DNA from 4 places in the Pelagerythrobacter marinus genome. Region 3 is predicted to be linked to each of the others. Evidence: riboswitches for the same ligand, from Rfam matches in the RefSeq annotation. Region 3 holds a riboswitch; each other region holds the start of a gene.
The links. A riboswitch is a leader RNA that binds a small molecule or an ion and turns the genes downstream of it on or off. The one in region 3 is predicted to bind cobalamin.
Positions count from the first base shown of each region.

Region 1: it holds a riboswitch for cobalamin, as region 3 does, so the genes downstream of both, T8T98_RS05075 (TonB-dependent receptor plug domain-containing protein) here and T8T98_RS12295 (ABC transporter substrate-binding protein) in region 3, are expected to answer to the same signal.
Region 2: it holds a riboswitch for cobalamin, as region 3 does, so the genes downstream of both, metE (5-methyltetrahydropteroyltriglutamate--homocysteine S-methyltransferase) here and T8T98_RS12295 (ABC transporter substrate-binding protein) in region 3, are expected to answer to the same signal.
Region 4: it holds a riboswitch for cobalamin, as region 3 does, so the genes downstream of both, T8T98_RS12900 (TonB-dependent receptor plug domain-containing protein) here and T8T98_RS12295 (ABC transporter substrate-binding protein) in region 3, are expected to answer to the same signal.

Region 1 covers NZ_CP139719.1:1,060,663-1,062,854, forward strand. Annotated here, with positions in the region: gene T8T98_RS05070 (cell wall hydrolase) at 1-344, opposite strand, end outside; cobalamin riboswitch at 534-743, shown strand; gene T8T98_RS05075 (TonB-dependent receptor plug domain-containing protein) at 834-2,192, shown strand, end outside.
Region 2 covers NZ_CP139719.1:1,858,797-1,860,988, reverse strand. Annotated here, with positions in the region: gene metE (5-methyltetrahydropteroyltriglutamate--homocysteine S-methyltransferase) at 1-1,292, opposite strand, end outside; cobalamin riboswitch at 1,647-1,877, opposite strand; gene T8T98_RS09035 (PilZ domain-containing protein) at 2,007-2,192, shown strand, end outside.
Region 3 covers NZ_CP139719.1:2,498,186-2,500,377, forward strand. Annotated here, with positions in the region: gene T8T98_RS12290 (sigma-70 family RNA polymerase sigma factor) at 1-581, shown strand, start outside; cobalamin riboswitch at 630-842, shown strand; gene T8T98_RS12295 (ABC transporter substrate-binding protein) at 1,009-1,902, shown strand; gene T8T98_RS12300 (FecCD family ABC transporter permease) at 1,899-2,192, shown strand, end outside.
Region 4 covers NZ_CP139719.1:2,626,527-2,628,718, forward strand. Annotated here, with positions in the region: gene T8T98_RS12900 (TonB-dependent receptor plug domain-containing protein) at 1-755, opposite strand, end outside; cobalamin riboswitch at 720-951, opposite strand; gene T8T98_RS12905 (hypothetical protein) at 1,110-1,592, shown strand; gene T8T98_RS12910 (hypothetical protein) at 1,640-1,924, opposite strand; gene T8T98_RS12915 (hypothetical protein) at 2,079-2,192, opposite strand, start outside.

The DNA of each region.
Region 1 (2,192 bases), 1.4 Mb from region 3:
TCGCCGGTGCCGGTGGGGTCGAACACCGCGGCGAGGTCGTCGCGCGCCGACGGCACGACGCGCGGGCTGTCTTCGAGGAAGTAGAACGCCGAACCGGGGAACGAATGGCCGGCGCGTTCGAACGGCATCGGGCGGACGGTTTCTGCCGGCGCGGGCTGGGCCGCGGGCTGGCCGAACGCGTGCCAGTCGTCCGGCGCGGCCATCGCCGGCACGCCCAGCGCCGCGGCGACCGCGAGGATGCGCCGCCCGCGATGCCGCCCGGCCGGGCCGCCGCGCAGCAGGCGCGACCAGGCGCTCGCCGGCTTGCGGCGGGTGCGATCGGTCCTGGCCGGGCCGTGGTGCAAGCTGCGTCCTTTCGGTTGTCCGCCGCCGGGTGCGGGCGCGCCCCGGGCGCGTAGCAGCGCAAATGATGAACTGCGAACGCGCCGTCTCCCCCGTCCCTTGGCGGGACAGGTCGCAAGCGGCGGTTAAGCGGCGTGGCTAGCGAGAGGTTAACGCGCGCCCCGCTTGCCCGGGCCCGACGGCGCGGCTAAGGGCCGCCGCACGTCACGGGTTGTCCGCCCGCCCGCAAGGCGGCGGACCGAAGAGGGAAGGGGGTAGAAGCCCCCGCTGCCCCCGCAACTGTGACCGGGGAGTGCCCGTTCGGCAAGCCACTGGGGAACCGGGCCACCGGCAAACCGGGAAGGCGAAGCGCGGCGCGTCGATCCGGGAGCCAGGAGACCTGCCCGCCGACGGTCGTTCGTGCTGCCGGGCGGGGTGTACCGGAAGCAAGCGGAAGGGGCATGCGCCCCCGTTCCGTCATGGGCGACATTCGTTCGTGACAGGAGTATCCCATGCGTAACCACTTGATTTTCGGCACCAGCATCCTTGCGCTCTCCGCGCCTCTCGCAGCGCAGGACGCAGCCGACCCCTATGGCCAGTTCCGGCCCGAAGAGACCGAGATCACCGTCACCGCCACCGGCACCCGGATCGAGGTGGAGGACACCGGCCAGCCGGTCACCGTGATCGGCCGGGACGAGATCGAAAGCGTCCAGGGCGCCGACCTGACCCGCGTGCTGGAGCGCGTTCCCGGCCTGTCGTTCAGCCGCAACGGCGGCCCCGGCGCGGTGACCGGCGTGCGCCTGCGCGGGGCGGAGGGCGAGCAGCTCCTCGTCATCGTCGACGGGGTGCGCGTGTCCGACCCGGCGGCGCCCGGCGGCGGGTTCGATTTCGGCAACCTGCTCGCCACCAACCTCGGCAAGGTCGAGGTCCTGCGCGGGTCGAACTCCACGATCTGGGGCTCGGACGCGATCGGCGGGGTCCTGGTCGCCAGCACGCGCAGCGAAACCGGGCTGGAGGCGAGCGCCGAGTACGGATCGCGCGATACGCTGACCGGCGCGGTTTCCGGCGGCGTCGGCGGCACGGCCGGGTTCCTCGGCGGATCGGCCAGCTATTACCGCACCGACGGCTTCTCCCAGGCGGCCAGCGGCACCGAGCCCGACGGCTTCGAGCAATGGGCCGTCAACGGCCACGGGCGGCTCTACCTCACCCCCGGGTTCGAGGTCTTCGCACGCGGCCGCTGGGCCGAGGGCGACCTCGATCTCGACGGTTTCCCGCCGCCCGATTACGCGCTGGCCGACACCGAGGATACGCAGCACACGCGCCAGTACTCGGCATCGGCCGGCGCGGTCTACGACGCGGGGCCGCTGTTCGTCAGCGCCGCCTATTCCTTCGCCGATACCGAGCGCGCGAACCGCAGCGAGGGTGTGGACGATCCGACTTTCGCCAGCGACGGCCATTCGGACCGGGTCGAGCTGCGCGGCGAATGGCGCCCGATCGGGCCGCTGCTGGTCAATTTCGGGGCGGAGAACGAGTGGAGCGACTATCGCACGCTGACCGACGACGCGCGGCACAGCACGCGGATCTTCGGCGCCTATGCCCAGCTCGGGATCGAGATGGGGCCGCTTTCGGCCCATGCCGGCGCCCGGCTCGACGATCACGCCCGCTTCGGCAGCGAGACGAGCTTCGGCGCGGACGTCAGCTATGCCCTGGCCGGCGACCTGCGCCTGCGCGCGAGCGTGGGCGAAGGGTTCAAGGCGCCGACGCTCTACCAGCTCTATTCCGATTACGGGAACGAGGCGCTCCAGCCCGAACGCAGCACCAGCTACGACATCGGCCTGGTCCACGGCGACCGGTCGCTGTCGGGCACGCGC
Region 2 (2,192 bases), 640 kb from region 3:
GGAAGGCGCAGGCGCTCGCGCTGGCGCGCCAGCCGCCGCTCCACCGGCAGTGCGCGCCGGGTCCAGTCGGGCGCGACCTCGGCGACCCGCGCGCGCACCGCGGGATCGTTGGTCAGCGCGGAGCCGCGGCGCGCGGCGATGGCATCGGCATTGGCCGCCAGTTCGTCGGCGATGACGTAAGGGCCATGTTCGAGCCCGAGGCGCAGCAGCGCCAGTTCCTCCAGCTTCTGCACCGCGAAGGCGAGCCATTCGGCCACTTGGGGGTCGAGCTCGGTCTCGAGCGCCAGGTCGATCGGCGCGTGGAGCAGCGAGCAGGAAGGGGCAAGCTGGATCTCGCGCCGCGCCCGTGCCGCCGGGCCGAGCCGGTCGAGCAGGGCCGCCAGGTCGCATTTCCACACGTTGCGCCCGTCGATCGCCCCGGCCGAGACGACGAGGTCTTCGCGCGCGCCGTCGAGCACCGGTTCGAGCTGTTCGGGCGCGCGCACCAGATCGAGGTGAAGCCCGTCCACCGGCAGCGACAGGGCCAGTTCGCGGTTGTCCGCCAGCCCGCCGAAATATGTCGCCAGCATGATCCGCGGGCTATCGGGGCCGCACAGCGCGGCATAGGCGGTGCGCAGGGCCGCCCGCGCGCGCTCGTCGAGATCGAGGACCAGCGCCGGCTCGTCGATCTGGACCCATTGCGCGCCGGCCGCGCGCAGCCGCGACAGCAGCTCGCGATAGAGCGGCAGGATCGCGGGCAGCAGGGTGAGCGGATCGAAGCCCGCCTGGTTCGACTTCGCCAGCAGCAGCCAGGTCACCGGGCCGAGCAGCACCGGCCGGGTGCGGTGGCCGAGCGCCAGTGCCTCGGCGAATTCGCCCAGCGGCTTGGCGGCGCAGAGGGTGAAATCCTGGTCCGGCCCGACCTCGGGGACCATGAAGTGATAATTGGTGTCGAACCACTTGGTCATTTCCTGCGCAGGCAGGTCGCCGCCCTGATCGGAACGGGTGCCGCGCGCCATTGCGAAATAGACCGCCAGCGAATCCTGCGGCCCGAGCGCGCGATAGGGCGCGGGGATCGCGCCGAGCATGACGCTGGTGTCGAGCACCTGGTCGTAGAGCGAGAAATCGTTGCTGGGGATCACGTCGATCCCCGCGTCGCGCTGGCGCGCCCAGTTCGCGGCGCGCAGCCTGCGCGCGGTGTCGCGCAGCGCGCCCTCGTCGATCCGGCCGGCCCAGAAGGCTTCCAGCGCCTTCTTGAGCTCGCGGCGCGGGCCGATGCGGGGAAAGCCGAGATTGGCGGTCGTGACAGGCATGAATCGTCTCCTCCGGCCGCGCGCGTAGCCCCGGCCGTTGCTGGTGAAATAAAATCGATCGGTTGGTCGCTGGGGCGCGCGCCGCGTCAGGAAGACCCGGCGCGCCTGGTCATTCGGCCCGGCGGGAGCGTTCGGCCGGGCGGGGCCATCCGGAGGGGCAGGGTCCTGCGTGTCGGCAAGGTCGCGCGAACCGGCAGGGGCGCGATGGGGGAAATCGTCGTGGTCGGCATTGTCCGCGCACCTTTCGCATCGGGGGACGAAGGGCCGGTCGGCGGGCGCGCAGGGGGCGGCGCGGCGCACCCCGGGCAGGGGCGCCGCACCTTGCGCGTCCGCCGGAGGAACCCCCGTCCGGAGAACGTTATCGCGTCGCAGGCAGGTCTCCTGGCTCGCGGGTCGTCGCGCCGGCCCCGGCCTTCCCGGCCCTGCACGGGGCAGGTCCAGTGGCTTGGTGGGGCTGCCGCTCGCCGCTCACAGTTGCGGGGGCAGCGCCGGATTCCATTCGTGGAGGAATGTCACCGGCTTCCCGTCTTAGCCCCACCGCGCGGCACGGGCCGCGGGCGGGGAACCTCGACAGCGCGGACAAGAGCCGACGGGCATCGCCATGTCAAGCGCAATATAAAGAGTTCTTTATGTCTTGATGTCGGCATGTCTTGATGTCGGGTGCGGAACGAAATCGAGGTTGCCACCGCAGCGGGCAGGGCGCACAATCGGCGAATGTCCGAAAGGGATGGCGAAATTCGCCGCGAGGAACGGCACGGCGTAACGGTGGAAGGCCGTTACCGGACGGGTCGCGGCGTGCCCAAGGACATCCGCGTGCTCGACCTGTCCGAGCACGGCTGTCGTTTCTACGACAAGTTCGGATCGCTGACGGCCGGCACGCGCATTTCCATCCGTATCGGC
Region 3 (2,192 bases):
ACGACCTGATGCAGGCCGGCCTGGTGGCCCTGACCGAGTGCGCGCAGAAGCACGATTCGCCCAGCGACGACGGTTTCGCCGCCTATGCCAAGCTGCGCGTGCGCGGGGCGATGGTCGATCTCCTGCGCAGCGCCTCCCCCGACTCGCGCGGGGCGCGCAGCCGCCGGCGGCAGCTCGAGACAACGCGGGCGAAACTGCGCCGCTCGCTCGACCGTGAACCCTCGGCCGCCGAGCTGGCCGAAGCGCTGGAGATGCCGGTGAAGGAATTCCTGCAGTACGAACGCGATCTTGCCGAGACGCGGCTTGCCTCGCTCGACGAATGCTACAGCGAGACCGACGCCGCCTTCGCCTCGGCCGAGCCGGACGCGGAGCGGCAGGTCCTGCAACAGGAAGACCGCGAAAGCCTGGTCGCCGCGCTGTCGGCGCTGGGCGAGCGGCACCAGCTGGTCATCCAGCTCTACTTCGTCGAGGAACTGAACCTGTCGGAAATCGCCGCCGTGCTGGATGTCAGCGTGCCGCGGGTCCACCAGCTCAAGGCCGCCGCGCTGGCGAGGATGCGCAAGGCGATGGAAGCGGCGTAGAGGCCCACCTTCGCGGCCGGGGAAAGATTGACAAGCCCGCGCCGCCGCCGCACTGGTCGGAGCGACGGTTCCGCGCGCGCCCAGGCACGCGCGGCGAAGAGGGAAGCCGGTGCAAGGCCGGCGCTGTGCCCGCAACTGTAAGCGGGGAGCCCCGGGCCACCGCGTCACTGGCCGCCCGCGCTTTCATGCGGGCGCGGCCGGGAAGACGGCCCAGGGCGCCGATCCGCGAGCCAGGAGACCTGCCGTCGCGTCGTTCGTCCGGGGGAGCCGGGTCAGCTCCAGCCGACGGGAAACCGCGTTTCCCGCAGCAGCGACAGCCACCGGCCGGGTTCCCGGCGCCGGGCCCTGCCCGGCGGGCCATGACTGTCCAGGGCCGCGCGGGGGACCGGAATCCCCCTGCCGGGCCACCGCCGGGGAAGTGCAGCCCATGCCATGGATGTCGCGCATCGCCTGCCGCGCCCGGCGCGCCGCGCGGGCGCTGGCCGTGCTGCCCGCGATCGTTCTGGCGGCCTGCGCGGGGCCCCCGGCGCAGGTAGAGCGCCCGTCCGGGCCGCCGCAACGGATCGTCAGCCTCGATTACTGCGCCGACCAGTACGTGCTGCGTTTCGCCGAGCGCGGCGCGATCGCGGCGCTTTCCCCCGATGCGGCCAAGCCCTTTTCCTACATGCGCGCGCAGGCCCGCGGCCTGCCCACGGCGCGCCCGCGCGCGGCGGACATTGCCGCGCTGCGGCCCGATCTGGTCGTGCGCTCCTACGGCGGGGGGGCGGACGTCGTGCCGTTCCTCGCCGATCTCGGCATCCCGGTGGTGCAGATCGGCTTCCCGCAGACCCTGGCCGAGGTGCGCGCGGAAGTGGTCCGCCTGGCCGATGCCCTCGGCGCGCCCGAAGAAGGGCGACGGGTCGCGGCAGCGATGGATCGCCGCCTTGCCGCCCTGCCCCCGCCCGCCGCCGGGCGCGCGCCGGCCGCGCTCTACATGACGCCGGGCGGCGTGACCTCGGGCGAAGGAACGCTGGTTCACGAGGTCCTGCGCGCAGCGGGGCTGGCGAACTTCCAGGACCGGCCGGGGTGGAACGCCCTCCCCCTCGAACGGCTCGCCTACCAGCGGCCCGACGTGATCGCGGCCGCTTTCTACGACGGCGCGACGGGGCAGACCGACCGCTGGAGCGCGGCGCGCCACCCGGTGGCCCGCGCGCAGCTGGCCGAACGCCCGGTCGTCGCGCTCGAAGGCGCCTGGACCAGCTGCGGCGGCTGGTTTCTCGTCGATGCGATCGAGGCGCTCGCCCGGGCCCGAACCGGGGTGAGCGAAGGGGCCACGCGGTGAAGGCGCGCACGAACATTGCCCTCGGCGCCCTCCTTGCCGGGGGGATTTTCCTCGCGCTCCTCCTCGGCTCGGTCGCCCTCGCGCCAGGCGCGGTGCTGGGCGCGCTTGCCCTGGGCGGGGAAGCCGGCGACGTGCTCGTCGTCTGGCAGATCCGCCTGCCGCGCGCGCTGGCGGCGGCCATGGTCGGCGCGGCGCTGGGGATGAGCGGCGCTGCGCTGCAGGGGCTGCTGCGCAATCCGCTGGCCGAACCGGGCATTCTCGGCGTCTCGGCCACGGCCGCGCTGTTCGCC
Region 4 (2,192 bases), 130 kb from region 3:
GCACCGTTCAGCGTGCCGAACGAACCGGCTTCGATACGCGCGGCCGCCCCGGGAGCATCGCGGCCGCCGAGCGTGATGTACTGGATGACGCCGCCGATCGCGTCCGATCCGTAGATCGCGCTCTGCTGCCCGCGCAGCACCTCGATCCGCGCCGCCTCGTCGGCGATGAGCGTTCCGAAATCGAATTCGCCAGCGTAGGGGTCGGACACCTCGATCCCATCGATCAGGACGAGCGTATGATTGGCTTCGGCCCCTCGCAGCCGGATCTGCGTCTGGCCGGGAACCCGCCCGACCGCGACACCCGGGACGTCGCGCAGCACGTCGGACACCTCGCGCACTTGCCGCCGATCGAGGACCTGCTGGTCGAGGATCGTGACCGATCCGCCAACCTGATCGATCGGCACGGGATCGGTCGCGCGGTTCCCGGTAACGACGATCGAGGTCGTGGAGGTTTCAGGATCGGCATCGGGATCGATCGTTTGCGCGAGCGCCGGACTTGTCAGGAATGCGGAAGACAGAAGCAATAAATGAACGTATTTCATAGACACGAATTTCCAGGGCGCCAGGCGACTTGGCCGGAGCGTCCGCGCAAACGCGGTCGACGAGACTGCCAGGGGACGGACGCGTGCATCCCCCGGCGGTCCTGCCGATGCGGCTCCAACCGCTACTCGTCGCCCAGACGAAATTCGTTTCGCGCCCGGCCAATCCCATGAGCCCGGCAAGAGCGACACGCACCGGTCGGTCTCCTGGCTCACGGGTCACTGCACGCGACATACCTTCCCAGACGGACATCGCCGCCCAGTGGTCGTGGAGCGAACCCCACTCATGTCACGCGCTCGCCGCTTACAGTTGCAGGGACAGCCGCAGAATTGGCCCGGCAAGACCTCACTGCGTTCCCGTTACCGGCACGCACTATCGGCGAGCGATTTCGCCGACGCTGGACGCTCTAGACTTCACCCGAATGTTCGGCAAGCATGAGCTTGCATAGTCGAGCGACCAATCAGCGCGCTCACTCGGGAGCTTGAAGAACGGATGGCTGGAAGAACTATCGGTGCTGTAACGGCGGACTTAAGTTGGTAATGTTGCCCGGACCAAAGTGGGAAACGCCATTGGAGGCCAGAACCTGGCTCATCGAACAGCGCCGCGTATTGAAGTGGTCCCATAAGGACGTGGAGAAAGCCTTTTTTTCATGCGCGGTCAAAAGTGATCTTTATATTGGACCCGGCGGAGGCAGCAGATTTGATCGGGCTACGGAAAAGCGCGTGGCTCGATTCGAACGGGAAGGCGACGCTATCCCGGATTGGATGTTCTGGATGCCTCTTGTCGTTCAGCACGCGCAGGTCGCGTATGAAGATCGCTGGGACTGGGAACGCGAGAACATCCCGCAACACAGCGATGTCAGGCGCGAGCGCGAAGAAGAGGAGTATTACGCTCGGCTGTTCGAGCTCAACGATCAGGAGATCGCTCTCTTGTCTCGCTTTCGAGAAATGGACCGCGACGAGCGCGAGGTTCTCGGGGCGATGCTTGAACCACAAACCTTTTGCAAAATCAGAGCTTCACTGGCGCGAAACTCCAACGGCTCGAAACTCTAAGCGGGCCATTCGCTTCAAGGTAGTTTCGAGCAGCCGGCGCACGGCGATCAGTCTGTGTCATCCGGCCAATCGTCATAGCTGTCCGGCAGATGGCTCAGATCCTCAGGCGGGGTCATGAACTCTTCTCGCTCCATCTTCGTCATCATGTCGGTCCGGATGCTCTTCTGCAACTGCTCGTCCCAATCGGGAATTGCAGAAATGCGCACCAGCATCACTTCGACTTCACCGTTATCATAAATCTCGAACGTCCGCGTCTTCGCAAGTTCGACATAATTGCCGAGATCCTGCGCGAGCTCGTCGACCGAGATGCGAAAACATGCATGTGGTTTCATGGGATCAGAACCTTTCGATTGCTTACAACAATCCCGCCGACCGCTGAGCCGTGTGGGCGATGCGGTCGGGCAGGCAAAAAGGTTCGTGAGCGTGATAGCCAATCGGGCGCGGAATGGAAGCCCCGCTCGCAGCTTTCGATGAAAGCGCGCTCTTCTAGCGTTCGAGCTGACGCATCAGATACCCCGCGCCTGCCGGCGTGACATTCACAGCGATCGCGAGCTTGTTGCGTGTCAGCGAAGGCAGTGCGACCCGCAGCTCGGCCGCTTC